2 regions of the Faecalicatena fissicatena genome follow, and region 2 is predicted to be linked to the other one. Evidence: riboswitches for the same ligand, from Rfam matches in the RefSeq annotation. Region 2 holds a riboswitch; the other holds the start of a gene.
The links. Region 2 has a riboswitch for thiamine pyrophosphate ahead of thiS (sulfur carrier protein ThiS). Riboswitches for the same ligand answer to the same signal wherever they lie in the genome.
Positions count from the first base shown of each region.

Region 1 (6,987 bases), on a different contig from region 2:
GACAAAGCTTTACCGCCCGCCCCAGGGGAAGTACAATGTGGAAAATCTGAAGATGGCCAAAGAGCTTGGCTACCACACCTTCTTCTGGAGCCTGGCCTACGTGGACTGGTACCAGGACGACCAGCCCTCAAAGGAGGAGGCCTTTGACAAGCTGCTTGGCCGCATCCACCCGGGCGCCATCGTCCTCCTCCACAGCACCTCCTCCACCAACGGGGAGATCATGGATGAGCTTCTGGGAAAATGGGAGGACATGGGCTACTCCTTCGGCTCCCTGGAAGAGCTGATCCAGTCAGACAGATAGCGTAAAAAGAGGCACCCCCTGTCCTAGAGGATATCAATGTACTCCCCTGCCAGAGCTTTGTTCATGCTGCGCACCGCGCAGAATTTACCGCACATGCTGCATGTGTCGCTGTGGTCGTCCTCCGGGCTCCTGCTGTCCCGGATCGCTTTTGCTGTCTCCGGATCAAGGGCACATGCAAACTGGGCATCCCAGTCCAGCTTCTGTCTCGCCTCGGCCATACGGTCGTCTATATCTCTCGCACCCGGGATACCCTTGGCGATGTCCGCCGCGTGAGCCGCGATCTTGGAGGCGATGATGCCCTGCTTCACGTCATCCACATTGGGAAGGGCCAGATGCTCTGCCGGCGTCACATAGCACAGGAAGGCAGCGCCGCTCATGGCAGCCACCGCGCCGCCGATGGCTGCTGTGATGTGATCGTAGCCCGGCGCGATATCTGTGACGAGAGGTCCAAGTACATAGAAGGGGGCGCCCATGCAGATGCTCTTCTGCACTTCCATGTTGGCAGCCACCTGGTCAAGGGGCACATGTCCCGGTCCCTCTACCATGACCTGCACATTGTGGTCCCAGGCCCGCTTGGTCAGCTCGCCTAAGCGGACCAGCTCCTCGATCTGGCACACGTCTGTGGCGTCGGCCAGACAGCCGGGACGGCAGGCGTCTCCCAGGGAGATGGTCACATCATACTCCTCGCAGATGTCCAAAATCTCGTCAAAATACTCATAAAAGGGGTTCTCCTCCCCGGTCATGCTCATCCAGGCAAACACCAGGCTTCCTCCCCGGCTCACAATGTTCATTTTTCTCTTGTGCTTCCGGATCTGCTCAATGGTCTTGCGGGTAATGCCACAGTGGAGCGTCACAAAATCCACTCCGTCCTCCGCGTGGAGACGAATCACATCAATGAAATCCTTGGCCGTCAGAGTGGCCAGATCCCTCTGATAATGAATCACACTGTCATATACCGGCACTGTCCCGATCATAACCGGGCACTCGCTTGTCAGCTTCTGCCGGAAGGGCTGGGTGTTTCCGTGGCTGGAGAGATCCATGATGGCCTCCGCCCCCAGATTGACAGCGCTCATCACCTTCTGCATCTCGATGTCATAGTCCTTGCAGTCCCTGGACACCCCTAGGTTTACATTAATCTTTGTGCGGAGCATGCTGCCCACGCCCTCCGGATCCAGGCAGGTGTGGCGCTTGTTGGCGCAGATCGCAACCTTCCCTTCCGCCACCAGCTGCATGAGCTTTTCTACCGGCATCTTCTCCTTCTCTGCCACCCTTTTGATCTGGGGTGTCACAATGCCCTTGCGGGCCGCATCCATCTGTGTTGTGTAAGCTTCCATTTCTCCTACCTCCATTTGTATTTGTCCTGTTTTCTCCGACGCCGGCCATGGAAAACGCAGGACAAAGGAACGCAAAATTCCCTTCTCCCCGTCCGGATGCCGACGCCTTCACCTCTGTATAACGCGGTGATCATCATGGCTGTATTTCCTCCTTTGCAGTACAACCAGATTTTTCTATAGCGGCAGAAGGTGGTGTCCCCAATCTGCCGCTTTTTCAGAGGGCACGCCCTCCGATAAACACATTTACCCTGCTGCCCGCAGCTGGCTCATCACGCCGCCCTTCTCCAGCACTGTGATCAGGATAAAGGCCAGTATGCTCCCCGCCACTGTAGACACGAGGAACGGGACAACGTACACGAAAAGTCCCGCAGGCTCCATCCCCATCAGAAGTTTGGCTGCCGGGTAGGCGCAAAGTCCGCCCAGGATGCCTGTCCCAAGGGCCTCTGCCACGCAGGTCGGGGCCAGCTTCTTACAGGCCGCATAGACCAGTCCGCAGCAGAGGGCTCCCACCATGCTGCCGGGAAATGCCAGAAGGCTTCCGATCCCCAGGATATTGCGCAGAAGGCTTGCCGTAAACGCAATCCCCACGCCCCAGCCGGGTCCCAGCGTAACCGCGGCCAGAATGTTGACCATGTGCTGTACCGGAGCGCATTTGCTGCCCGCTATGGGAAAACTGATCAGACTCCCCACCACGGCCAGGGCTGTGAGAACTCCCGCCAGCACCAGCTTTTTCGTTGCTGTATTTTGTTTCATCAATACACAGCTCCTTTCTCTATGTCCTCAGATCCAGTGGAAAGCTTTGCTGTGAAATAAGAGTTCCGCTTGCGGAACTTTCGCGCCGAGCGCAGTCGCTTTAGCGACTATTTTCTGCTTTGCGCGAGTGCGCATCCCACGGAGTGTTTTGTTTGACAGAAACAAGGTTTTCTATCAAACAAAAAGAGATGCACGAGGGCATCTCCATTTCACACACGAATACACATCCCTACGTTGGCATTATCCAAATCAGGTTGCGGGTCGAGACGATAACAGCCTCCTCTCAGCCGGCTAACGGCCAGCTCCCCGTGACACGCTTATTCAACTGTATCTGATCACTTGTCATTATAGACCTGCCGGAGGTCATTTGCAAGGATTTTCGGTTCTCTATTTTGTTACCTGCTCCTCCATCCTGACCCTGGGAAGGTTCCACCGGTAGTGGGAGGCCAGACACCGGATCCCCAGGACAAGCAGCACTCCGGCGAACATGGCCGTCGTGATCCCGGTCGTCCTGTAGAGAAGCGTGCAGGCCACGGCTCCGGCTATGGAAGCGCAGGCATAGATGTGGCGGACAAATATGTAGGGCGGGACCCCTGCCATGATGTCCCGGAGAAGTCCCCCTCCCACGCCGGTCACTGTGCCGGTGAAGATCAGAAGGAATGTATTGTCCCCGTGCCCCTGCTGGATGCCTGCGTTGACACCCACCACAGTAAAAATTCCCAGCCCCACCGCGTCCATCAGGAGCATGGCTCCGTCGTACAGCTTTCCCAGCCTGCCGCTGGAGCGAAAGCTGCGAAAATACGCCACCCCGAATACAAGGCAGGACACAAGGACCGCCACCGTCGCGTAGACCGGATCCCGAAACACATTGGGAGGAATGATCCCTACCACCACGTCCCGAATAGCTCCTCCGCCCACGGCGGTGACCACTCCCAGCACGCACACGCCAAATATATCCATAGATTTGCGGATGCCCACCAGCGCGCCGGAGACCGCAAAGGCCACCGTGCCGATGATCTCCAGTATAAAGACAATGTTATCCTGCACACTCATTTTTCTTTTCCTCTCATACTCATCATTCTCATACAGGGCATAACAGCCCAGGTCATTATAGCACAATTCCATACCATGACAAGTCTAAAAAGAAAACTCCGATAAGCAGACCTATAAGCAGCTGTCCTTGCGCCGGCCGCTCTCTCCCCAGTGTCCCGGCGTCACAGCTTCCAGCCCGCCGCCGTCTCCCTGGCGTTCACAAACCTCCGATAAATGCCCTCCTCCTGCATCAGCTCCTCATGACGCCCTCTCTGGACAATTTTCCCTTTATCCACCACAAGGATCTGGTCTGCATGGCGGACTGTCTTCAGCCGGTGGGCGATCATGAGGATGGTCTTCTCCTTTGTCAGAGCGTCGATGGCCTCCACCAGCTCCTTCTCATTCTCCGGGTCCACATTTGCCGTGGCCTCATCCAGGATGATGACCGGGGCGTCCTTCATCATGGCCCGGGCGACGGACAGACGCTGCTTCTCTCCCCCGGACAGGGAAGCCCCGCCCTCGCCGATAACCGTGTCATAGCCCTCAGGCAAAGCCATGATAAATTCGTGACAGCAGGCCTTTTTGGCGGCCTCCACCACCTTCTCCATGGGCGCCTCCTCCTGACCGAAGCGGATGTTGTTGGCGACCGTGTCCTGGAACAGGTACACGTTCTGGAACACAAAGCTGAAATTTTTCATCAGGCTGTCCATGCTGTAATCCCGCACATCCACGCCTCCCAGCCGCACGCAGCCCTGATCCACATCCCAGAACCGGGAGATGAGATGGCACAGGGTGGTCTTTCCTCCTCCGCTGGGCCCCACAATAGCTGTGGTGGTCCGCTCCGGGATGTGAACCGTGATCCCGTCGATGATGGGCCTCTTATCGTAGGAGAACGCAATGTCCTCCACATCGATGTCGTGACTTTTGGGCGTCAGGTCCCTGCCCTCTGTGTCCATGGGCTGCAGATCCAGGATTTCCTGTGCCTTATCCACGCTCACGTCCACAGTCCGCAGCAGAGCTGAGTAGTTTCCCGCCGAGTCCAGGCTGGAATAGACGATAAAGGAGCAGATCATCATGGAGATGCACACGATCAGATCCATTGTACCCGCCAGATAAAACCAGATGGACAGGAGGGTCATGGCCACGCCGGTCATCTTGGTGACAAAATTCTGGACGCACATGTAGGGAATAAATGTCTTCTCCAGCGTAAAGTTGCAGTCCTCATTTTCGCTGATAGCCGCATCCAGCTTCCGGCTCTGGGCACTCGTCATATTGTAGGCCCGCACCTCCATGATGCCCTGGATGTACTCCAGCAGCTTTTCCACAAGGCCGGAGTCGGCAGCGATCTTTCTCGGGGAGACCTTCTCGGATTTCCTCTGCATCCGGCTGTTGACAAGGAAGAAAAGGAGAAGGCCCGCCAGCACCACCAGGCCGATCCGCCAGTCGTAAAAGAGCAGCATGGCTGCGATGATGAGGGTGGTGAGCACGCCTTGGGTGGTGAGCATGACCACTCTGGTGGCCACGTCCCCCAGGTTCTCCATGGTGTTGGTGGTGACGGAGGTAATGTATCCCATGCTGTTGCTGTTAAAATAGCCCATGGGCAGATACCGCAGGTGCTCTGCGATCTCGATCCGCTTCCCCGCCGCGGTGCCGTAGCCCGCCTCACACTGGATGATGGTGTTGTAATACTTCACGATGAAGCCGCCGATGATGCTGACAAGACAGATGCCCAGGCACTGCCAGATCACCGCTGTAGTCACATTTCCCCCGATGACCGCGTCCAGCATGAGCACGATAGCCGGGATTTTCAGGGCCTCAAAGAGGGCCATCAGCACGCCGAAGAAGATGGACAGGTAAAATTTGCGCCGGTTCTCTCCCCCGCAGAAATCAAAAAATTTTCTCAGAATTTTAAGCATGAAGCTCCCCTCCTTCCTCTTTTTTGGCAGCCTGGTCCTTCACGGACATGTGGGCCGCCCACATCTGGCTGTAGAGACCGCCCTGGGCCAGCAGCTCCCCGTGGGTTCCCGCGGCGTCCACCCTGCCATCCCGGATCACAAAGATCCGATCCGCATCGCTGACGGTGGACAGGCGGTGGGCGATGACGATAAGCGTCTTTCCCTGCACCAGCCTGGCCACGGAGGCCTGGATCACCGCCTCGTTCTCCGGGTCCATGTAGGCAGAGGCCTCATCCAGTATCACGATGGGCGCGTCCTTCAGCATAGCCCGGGCAATGGCGATGCGCTGCCGCTCGCCGCCGGACAGATGGCCGCCGCTGCCCCCTGCCACTGTGTCGTAGCCTTTTTCCAGGCCCATGATGAAGTCGTGGCAGCCGCTCCTTCTGGCCACCTCCTCCACCTCCCCGTCCGTGGCGCCGGGGCGCCCCATACGGATATTTTCCCGGATGGTGTCGTCAAAGAGGTAATTGTCCTGGGAGACGTAGGCGATCCTCCGGTTATACTCCTCCAGGGACAGATCCCGGATGTCCACGCCGCCGATCCGGATGCTCCCCTCCTTCACATCCCAGAGGGAGGCGATCAGCTTGGCGATGGTGGACTTGCCGGAACCGGAGGGCCCCACAAGGGCGGCGACGCTGCCCGAGGAGATCTCCATGCTGACGCCGTGGAGCACCTCCCTGTCGTGGTAGGCAAAATGAACGTTCTCCAGCGTGACAGAGTGGTCCGAAGGTCTGGCCCTGTCCTTCTTTGGCCGGTCCAGCTCCTCCTGTGTAAGGATCTCTGTCACCTCCCCGATGATGGTCCCCATCTTTCCCAGGTCGTCTGTGTAGGACATGCAGGTGATAAGGGGCTGGATGAGGCCCACGGACAGCAGGATGATCATGATGAAATCCACCGGAGCCAGGCTGCCGTTCCTGACAAAGAGTCCCCCAAAGGGCAGCACCGTCAGGGCCGTGCAGGGGATCACCACCATGCCCAGGGAGAAGGGGATATTGCACTTTCGCATCCACTCCACATAGCAGGCCGCCCCCTCCTTTGCCGCTGTGACAAACCGGTCGTAGGAGGTCTTCGCCTTCCCGAAGGCCTTGATGACCTCGATGCCGTTGATGTACTCCACCGCTGTGTCATTTAAGGTCTTTGTCTTTGCCAGTACATTTTTGTAGTTCTCCTCGTACCCGATCATCATCATGGAGTAGAACAAAAGTCCCAGGGGCAGGGTGATAAGAGAGATGAGCGCCATCCTCCAGTCGATGGTCAGCATGTAGAGGAACACCAGCACCGGGGCCAGTATATTTCCCGTAAACTCCGGCAGCACGTGGGCCAGCGTGGTCTCAATGCTGTCCGTCCTCTCCATCATGATGTTCTTCAGCGTCCCTGACGGTCTGTCCTTCACGTACCCTAACGGAACCCGGGACAGCTTGTCGCACATCATCCTGCGCAGCTGGGCCAGCACATGAAAGGTGGCCTTGTGGGAGCAGGTTGTGGAAATGCTGTGAAGGATGACCCTGGCCGTCCAGAACGCGGCCATGACAAGGCCGGACGCCAGATAGGCCTGCCAGTTCCTGTCCCCCTCCACCAGTCTGTGGATCATATCCCCCATGATCAAATAGGG
Region 1 is NZ_JACLYY010000014.1:51,423-58,409, reverse strand. Features, by position in the region: gene H7U36_RS12860 (polysaccharide deacetylase family protein) at 1-301, shown strand, start outside; gene thiC (phosphomethylpyrimidine synthase ThiC) at 325-1,635, opposite strand; gene thiW (energy coupling factor transporter S component ThiW) at 1,879-2,388, opposite strand; TPP riboswitch at 2,598-2,707, opposite strand; gene H7U36_RS12845 (trimeric intracellular cation channel family protein) at 2,776-3,441, opposite strand; gene H7U36_RS12840 (ABC transporter ATP-binding protein) at 3,603-5,336, opposite strand; gene H7U36_RS12835 (ABC transporter ATP-binding protein) at 5,329-6,987, opposite strand, start outside.
Region 1: another riboswitch for thiamine pyrophosphate. It lies ahead of thiW (energy coupling factor transporter S component ThiW); the one in region 2 lies ahead of thiS (sulfur carrier protein ThiS).

Region 2 (6,987 bases):
AACGGAAGTGCCCACATGCACAAAGGACTCCAGAAGTCCCTGCTCTCTGTAGGCGCGCAGCAAAGGCAGAGGCAGATGGATGGCCTTCACCCCTGCTCTCAGCGCGGCTTCCGGGTAGGTGTGGTAAACGCAGGGCACCTGATAGGCTCTGCACACTTCCAGCACCTGTCCAGCCAGGAGGGTGTAGTCCCTCTCCGCCAGATCCTTCTCCCGCAGGATCACAGCCGCCGGGTGCAGCCTGCACACCCGCTCGATCTGCTCAAGGAAGGGCCTGGCGGCCAGGTGGCGGTTTGTCACAGCCGCCACCCGGGACATAATATTTTCTCCGCCCTCTTCCCTGTGTGTCCTACACATAGATGTACTCCGCCATCACAGGCTGCAGATGATTGGCCTCCAGTGCGTGGTAAACCTCGTCCACAGAGCGGCCGTCTGAAATCTCGAACTGCTCGTCTCCCTTGTCCGCCACTTCCTCGCCGTGCTCCCCTATGCCGGTGCTGACTCCCGCGGAGATCTTGGTGGCAGCGATCTGCACCAGGTTGTCCCGCACTCTGGCGCACTCCCGGCTGGAGATGGTGATGCTGGCAAAGGGCATGAAGAGCCGGTAGGCGCACACCACCTGGAGGAGCTGGGCTTCGTGGACGTCCATGGGATTGATCCTGTCATTGTTGATGATAGGCCGAAGCCTGGGGCAGGAAAAGGCAATCTCCCCGTGGGGATATTTCTTCTGCAGCAGCCAGGCGTGCATGCCTGTGGCGAACGCGTCCTTTCGGAAATCATCCAGTCCTAAGAGCGCCGCAAATCCCACGCCCCTCATGCCGCCCATGAGAGCTCTCTGCTGCGCATTGAACCGGTAGGGGAAAATCCTCTTGTGCCCGGCCAGATGGAGAGTCTCGTACTTATCTGAATTGTAGGTCTCCTGGAAGACCGTCACATAGTCCGCCCCGCATTTTTGCAGATAGGCGTACTCGTCTGAGTTCATGGGGTAGACCTCCAGGCCGATGACCCGGAAATATTTCCTGGCAATCTGACAGGCCCTTCCGATGTACTCCACCGTGGACTTCTTTCTGCTCTCCCCTGTCAGGATCAGGATCTCCTGAAGTCCGGTCTTTGCGATGGCCGCAAACTCCCGCTCGATCTCCGCCTCGTCAAGCTGCGCCCTCTTGATACGGTTGTGGCAGTTAAAGCCGCAGTAAATACAGTAATTTTCACAGTAGTTTGCAATGTAGGCCGGGGTGAACATGGCGACGGAATTGCCGAAATGCTTCCTCGTCTCCGCCTGGGCTGCCTGGGCTATCTCCTCAAGGAGCGGCATGGCCGCCGGGGAGAGGAGGGCCTTGAAATCCTCCAGGGACCGGTTGTCCCTTGCCAGTGCCCTTCGCACGTCAGCCTCCGTGTAGCTGTCATAGTCGTATCCTTTCACCTCGGAGATGACCTTGTCCATCACCTCCGAGCCAATGTCCTCCATGTCCGGCAGGTAGGTCATATGGTCGATCCGGTTCTTCCTCTGGTGCTCCCGGATCTCATCGCTTAAAATGCTTTCATTTACATGGTTTTCTGCGCTCATTTTCGCAAGCCTCCTTCTGCGTCCAATGTTAATCTCTCAGATACCCGGTAAGGGGTGACGAAGCGCTTCCTCCTTTTGCACGGACGCTTCCCATCCCCGCGAGGTAAGCGGCGCGGCCCGCCTCCACGGCCAGCTTCATGGCTCCGGCCATGGCCGCAATGTCTCCCGATGTGGCGATGGCAGTGTTAGCCATAACGGCGGCAGCCCCCATCTCCATGGCCTCGCATGCCTGGGAGGGCTTCCCGATCCCGGCGTCCACAATGATGGGAAGATCGATCTCATCGATAAGGATCTGGATAAATTCCTTGGTGCACAGTCCCTTGTTGGACCCGATGGGCGCCCCCAGAGGCATGATGCAGGCAGCACCCGCGTCCGCCATGTCCCTTGCCATATTCAGATCCGGATACATGTAGGGCATCACGGTAAACCCTTCCTTTGCCAGGATTTCCGTGGCTTTGACCGTCTCGTAGTTGTCCGGGAGGAGGTATTTGCTGTCCCGCATGATCTCGATCTTGATAAGATCGCTTCCGCAGACCTCCCTGGCCAGCCGTGCGATGCGCACCGCCTCCTGGGCATTTCTGGCTCCCGACGTGTTGGGCAGGATAGAGACGCCCTCCGGTATGTAATCCAGGATGTTGGCAAGTCCTCCCTCGTTTGCCCGCCGCAGGGCCATCGTGACGATCTGAGCCCCCGCGTGCTCCACTGCCGCCTGGATCAACTCCAGGGAATACTTGCCTGACCCCAGGATGAACCTGGAGGTAAATGTATGGTCTCCCAGCTTCCACGTATCCTTTTTGATTTCTGTATTTGTCTCCATTTTTTCTCCTTTCTGCCGCCGGAACAGGCGGCGCCTTTCTCTTCAGTTCTGTCTTCTTTTCTTCTGTTTCTCCTACTATAGTCTGCCAGGGGCGTGATCTACCTCTCTCCCAGTATAAGCCGCAGCACCATATTGGCCTGGTGCGCCGCGCAGAGAGCCACCCTGGGAGCCATAAGGCCCCGCCCTGCCTCCGCCTCGGTCTTTTCATCCCCGCACAGATAAAAATGGGAGGTGACCCGTCTTGTGCGAATCTCATTGCTGTCCCCATATCCGGCCATACCGCTGGCGGCCACCAGATATTTCTCCGGGAAATGCTCCAGCACCTCCCCCGCAAGCATGGCCTTATTCTCCGCAATATCAAAGGCCTCGCAGATATAGGCGTCATCCCGCAGCAGCTCTGCCGCGTTTTCCTCTGTCACACGCAGGCAGTCGGTCCGCAGCTCAAGCCACGGATTGATACGCAGCAGATTTTCCCGGAGGGCCTCGGTCTTGTACATGCCCACCTGGTCTGCAAAATACTGCTGCCTGTTCAGGTTGGTCACATCCACCCGGTCAAAATCAATGAGATGGAGATGCCCCACTCCGATTCTGGCCAGGCTGACCGCTATGTTGGATCCCAGACCCCCAAGTCCAGCCACGGCCACCCGGGCCGCGCGGATCCGGGCCTGAACCTCCTCCGTGTGACGGTCAATGAGCGCCTGAGAGATCTCCTCCTCTGTGATCCTGATGTCCCTCATCTTCTCTAGCCTCCTCCCACAAAGCTCACGACCTCCAGTGTATCTCCGTCATCGATAAGACAGCTCTCATGCTCTCTTTTTGGTACGATGGCTCCGTTTTTTTCCACGGCCACCCGGTCCGACCGGTAGCCCTTCTCTTCCAGAAATGCGCTGACAGAAAGAGAAGACGAAAATATCTCTTCCTGCCCGTTTATGCGCGCTGTGATCATAAAGCTCTCCTCCTTTCTCCCTAAGCAGGCCGCTGCGCCGGAACCGAAGCGGGATATTGCTCCGAGATTCCCCGGGCTATTCCCGGCTATTTCCAGGATATTCCCCGAGATTTCCCAAGAAAAAAGGTTCACGAAAGAATACACCCGCGGTGGTGCACCCCTTCGTGAACCGTCTTAATCCATTTCCTGTTCACTCACATAGTCCTGCTGTATTTTGTTGTCTGTAAATCTCCTGACCTTTCTGCCAGACAAAGCGGGGCAGGTCCGCCCCTTTTTGCCGAAAGGATTTCTCTATAGAATAAGAAAAGGGAAATGGCATCATGCCATTTCCCGCAGTCTCTCATCTTTCTCCCTACGTTGGCATTATCCAAATCAGGTTCCCGGGTCGAAGTTCACAACTTCCTCTCAGCCTGTCTACAAGCTCCCCATATGCAATTTACATGTTCCAATATACTCATTTTCCCGTGAAAAGTCAATAGCCTTTCTTCCTCTACTCGGCTTCTATGGCCTCGTAGCCCTCAGGGATAGTAATGCCCAGCTCCTCGCAGATCGTGGGATTGTACTTTTTCGTCACCTGGGCTGCTGTCTCTACGTCCATGGTGGAGATGTCAGCGCCCTCCTCCAGGATCTTGTAGGCCATCTCGCCCGTCTGGTATCCCAGGTCGTAGTAGCTGATGGAAAGAGTAGCCACGCCGCAGCCGCTGCAGATGCCCTCCTCCCCCGCGATCACCGGAACCTTGGCAGGAAGACAGATGTTATTGATGATCTGGGTATTGGACGCCATAGTGTTGTCCGTGGGGATGTAGATGGCATCACAGTCCTCCACCGCATTTTGAGTCACAGACTGAATCTCGTTGGAGTCTGCCGCTGTGTACTCCTTGTAGGAAATGCCGTCCGCCTCCAGCTCTGCCTCAAAAAGCTCTGCCTGGTATTTGGAGTTGGATTCGGAGGAGCAGTACAGAATTCCCACTGTCTGGGCGTCCGGCACAAGCTCCAGGAGCATGTCCTCCTGCTCCTCGATAGGCGCCAGGTCGCTGGTTCCTGAAATATTCACTCCCGTGGCTCCTGTCCAGTCATCGATGCCCAGCGCACTGCCGTAATCAGTAACGGAAGTTCCCAGGATCGGGATGTCTGACGTCGCCTGGGCTGCTGTCTGGAGAGGCAGGGTAGCGTTGGCAAGAATTAAATCTACATCAGAAGAAACAAAATTATTAACGATGGTGGAGCACATAGTCTGCTCTCCCTGTGCGTTCTGCACGTCAAACTCTACATTGTCCTCGCCAAACAGCTCCCGGCAGGCATCCTGAAACCCTTCCGTGGCCGCATCCAGAGCCGCATGCTCCATCTGCTGGCAGATTCCTATAGTATATGTACCGCTTCCGCCTGCGTCATCTCCGCTGCTTCCAGAGCTGTCTCCTGAGCTGCTTCCGCAGGCTGCAAGTGCGGCTGTCATGACTGCTGTCAGTAAGATTGCTGTTACCTTTTTTAACTTCATGTCCTTTTCCTCCTGTCGCTTTATCGCTTAAAACTTCTACACTTTATAGTGCTAAAGTATTTATGAAATAAATTATACAGAGATACGCAGAAAAGTCAAGCCCTTTTTTATTTTCTTTTCACACGTCCTCTGTATACCCCTTTGCTCCACATGGCAGCGCCGCAAGCTGCACCTCAGCCACAAACCAGTCTTCCTCCATACGGGCGGCGATATCTCCCTCCATCCTGCGGGCCAGCTCTCTGGCAATGGAGAGGCCCAGCCCCGTGGAGGTCCGGCTCCTTGCCTCATCTGCCTTGTAGAACCTGTCAAACACATGCTCTGTATCAATCTTGTCCGGACAGGACACCTGGTTGGCAAAGGTCATGACAGCCCTGTTCCCCTGCCTCTTGAGCGCAATGCGGATCTTCTTCTCGCCGTGGTCCATCCCGTTCTTAATGAGATTCTGGATGACCCGCCTGAGGGCACGGGGGTCTGCCTCCACACAGATTTCCTCCTCAGGAATGGAAAACTCCGGTCTGATCCCAAGCGCCAGCCATTCCTCGTAGTAGGAAAACAGCGTCTCCTTCAGGATCCGGTTCAGCCGGCAGGCTGTCCTCTCTATTTCATAGCGCCCGCCCTGGAGTTTCGTGTAAGTGAACAGCTCCTCCAGCATCTCCTTCAGACTGCCGATCCTCTCCTGGATGATGCGGATATACCGTTCCTGCTCCTCCGGGTCTCTGGTCTCCCGGAGGAGCTGAAAATACCCGTCCAGGGAGGTGAGAGGCGTGCGGATATCGTGGGACAGGTCCGTGTAGATGCGGGCAATCTCTCCCTCCTTTTCCATGTACTCTCTGTGTTCACTTTTCATCTCCAGCAATAGTTCATTGAGCTCTTCTGCCAGCTCGCCCACCCCGCCGGCCCGGATCTGGGTCGTGATGAGCATATTGCTGTCGTGCTCCCGCAGGAACGCGATCTGGCGGCAGATGTCTTTCATCTGCCGCTGGTATTTCCACAGCACTACCGCTAGGATCACGATACCTGTTATAAGGATAATAGTCAACATCCTGTCTCTCTCCTTCTGTAAATGCTCCTCCTGTTGACTTCTCCTGTCCCCTACACATCCCTCTTCTGGAACACAAGAGCCCCCAGGCCTGCCGACAGGACAAGGAACAGGGCCGCTGTCAGCAGCGCTCCTGTCACGTCTGACGCGGAGGGCGCCAGGGGGAGCATGGCAATCTTTCCCGTGATGGTGTGGGAGATAATGTCAACATCTCCAGCCCCCATCCTGCGCAGCAGTGTCTCCGCCCCGCCGTACAGGAGGATAGCCAGGTTCTGGCAGAGCAGCACCCCCAGCACCATGCTCAGCACGCTGCTCCGTATGATCACTGTAAGGGCACACAGGACCACCATAAAGGTACAGTGCAGCGCTGTCTGCGCTCCCAGATAAGGGAGGAACTCGCCCGGGTCACCCCAGGCCAAAGCTCCAAAAAGCAAGGCATCAGAAATCGCCTCAATGGCCACGAAAAAGAGGATGGTAAACACTGTGTACACCATCACAGCCACCGCCTTGGCCGCCACAAGGGCCGCCCGGCTCCTCACCTGTCCCGCTGTGTTCTTCACATAGCCGCTGCTCATGTCCGCCCCGGAAAACAAAATCGTGAATATAGCAATAAAAAGAGCTATAAATCGCCCCTGTATATTTGCCGCAAACAGGTCAAACACAGTCACCTGCTCTCCAGGTGTGGTGGGGAGAGTGACAGTCATACCCAGATTGGGCGTCTCCTCCCCGCTCTCATCCGGCGAGGAGGGACTCACCTGCACCATATCCACCGATGCCTCGGCCGCCTTCCTTGTGTCTGCCCGATACTCATCCCGGCTCATGATATTAGTAAAAAGCACGCACCCCGTCAGCACGATGAGGATCACATAGGCGCTCCTTGTGTGGAGCATCCGGTATGTTTCCATTTTTATCATATTAAGCATTTGCCCCGCCTCCTGTCAGTTTTAAGAAATAGGTCTCCAGCTCCTCGTTTGTGACAGAGATGCCCCGCACAGGGATTCCTGCCTTTGCGAAGGCCATGTTGAGCGCCGCGCTCTCCTCCAGCCTCTCAAAAATATAGATGTGCTCCCTGTCTGCCACCTGGTATCGTTTTATTCCCAGGCGGTCCATCACCGGAACAGCCCGC
Region 2 is NZ_JACLYY010000013.1:27,232-34,218, reverse strand. Features, by position in the region: gene H7U36_RS12310 (thiamine phosphate synthase) at 1-354, opposite strand, end outside; gene thiH (2-iminoacetate synthase ThiH) at 347-1,564, opposite strand; gene H7U36_RS12300 (thiazole synthase) at 1,593-2,381, opposite strand; gene thiF (sulfur carrier protein ThiS adenylyltransferase ThiF) at 2,480-3,118, opposite strand; gene thiS (sulfur carrier protein ThiS) at 3,124-3,327, opposite strand; TPP riboswitch at 3,659-3,765, opposite strand; gene H7U36_RS12285 (ABC transporter substrate-binding protein) at 3,818-4,822, opposite strand; gene H7U36_RS12280 (sensor histidine kinase) at 4,941-5,864, opposite strand; gene H7U36_RS12275 (ABC transporter permease) at 5,915-6,766, opposite strand; gene H7U36_RS12270 (ABC transporter ATP-binding protein) at 6,777-6,987, opposite strand, start outside.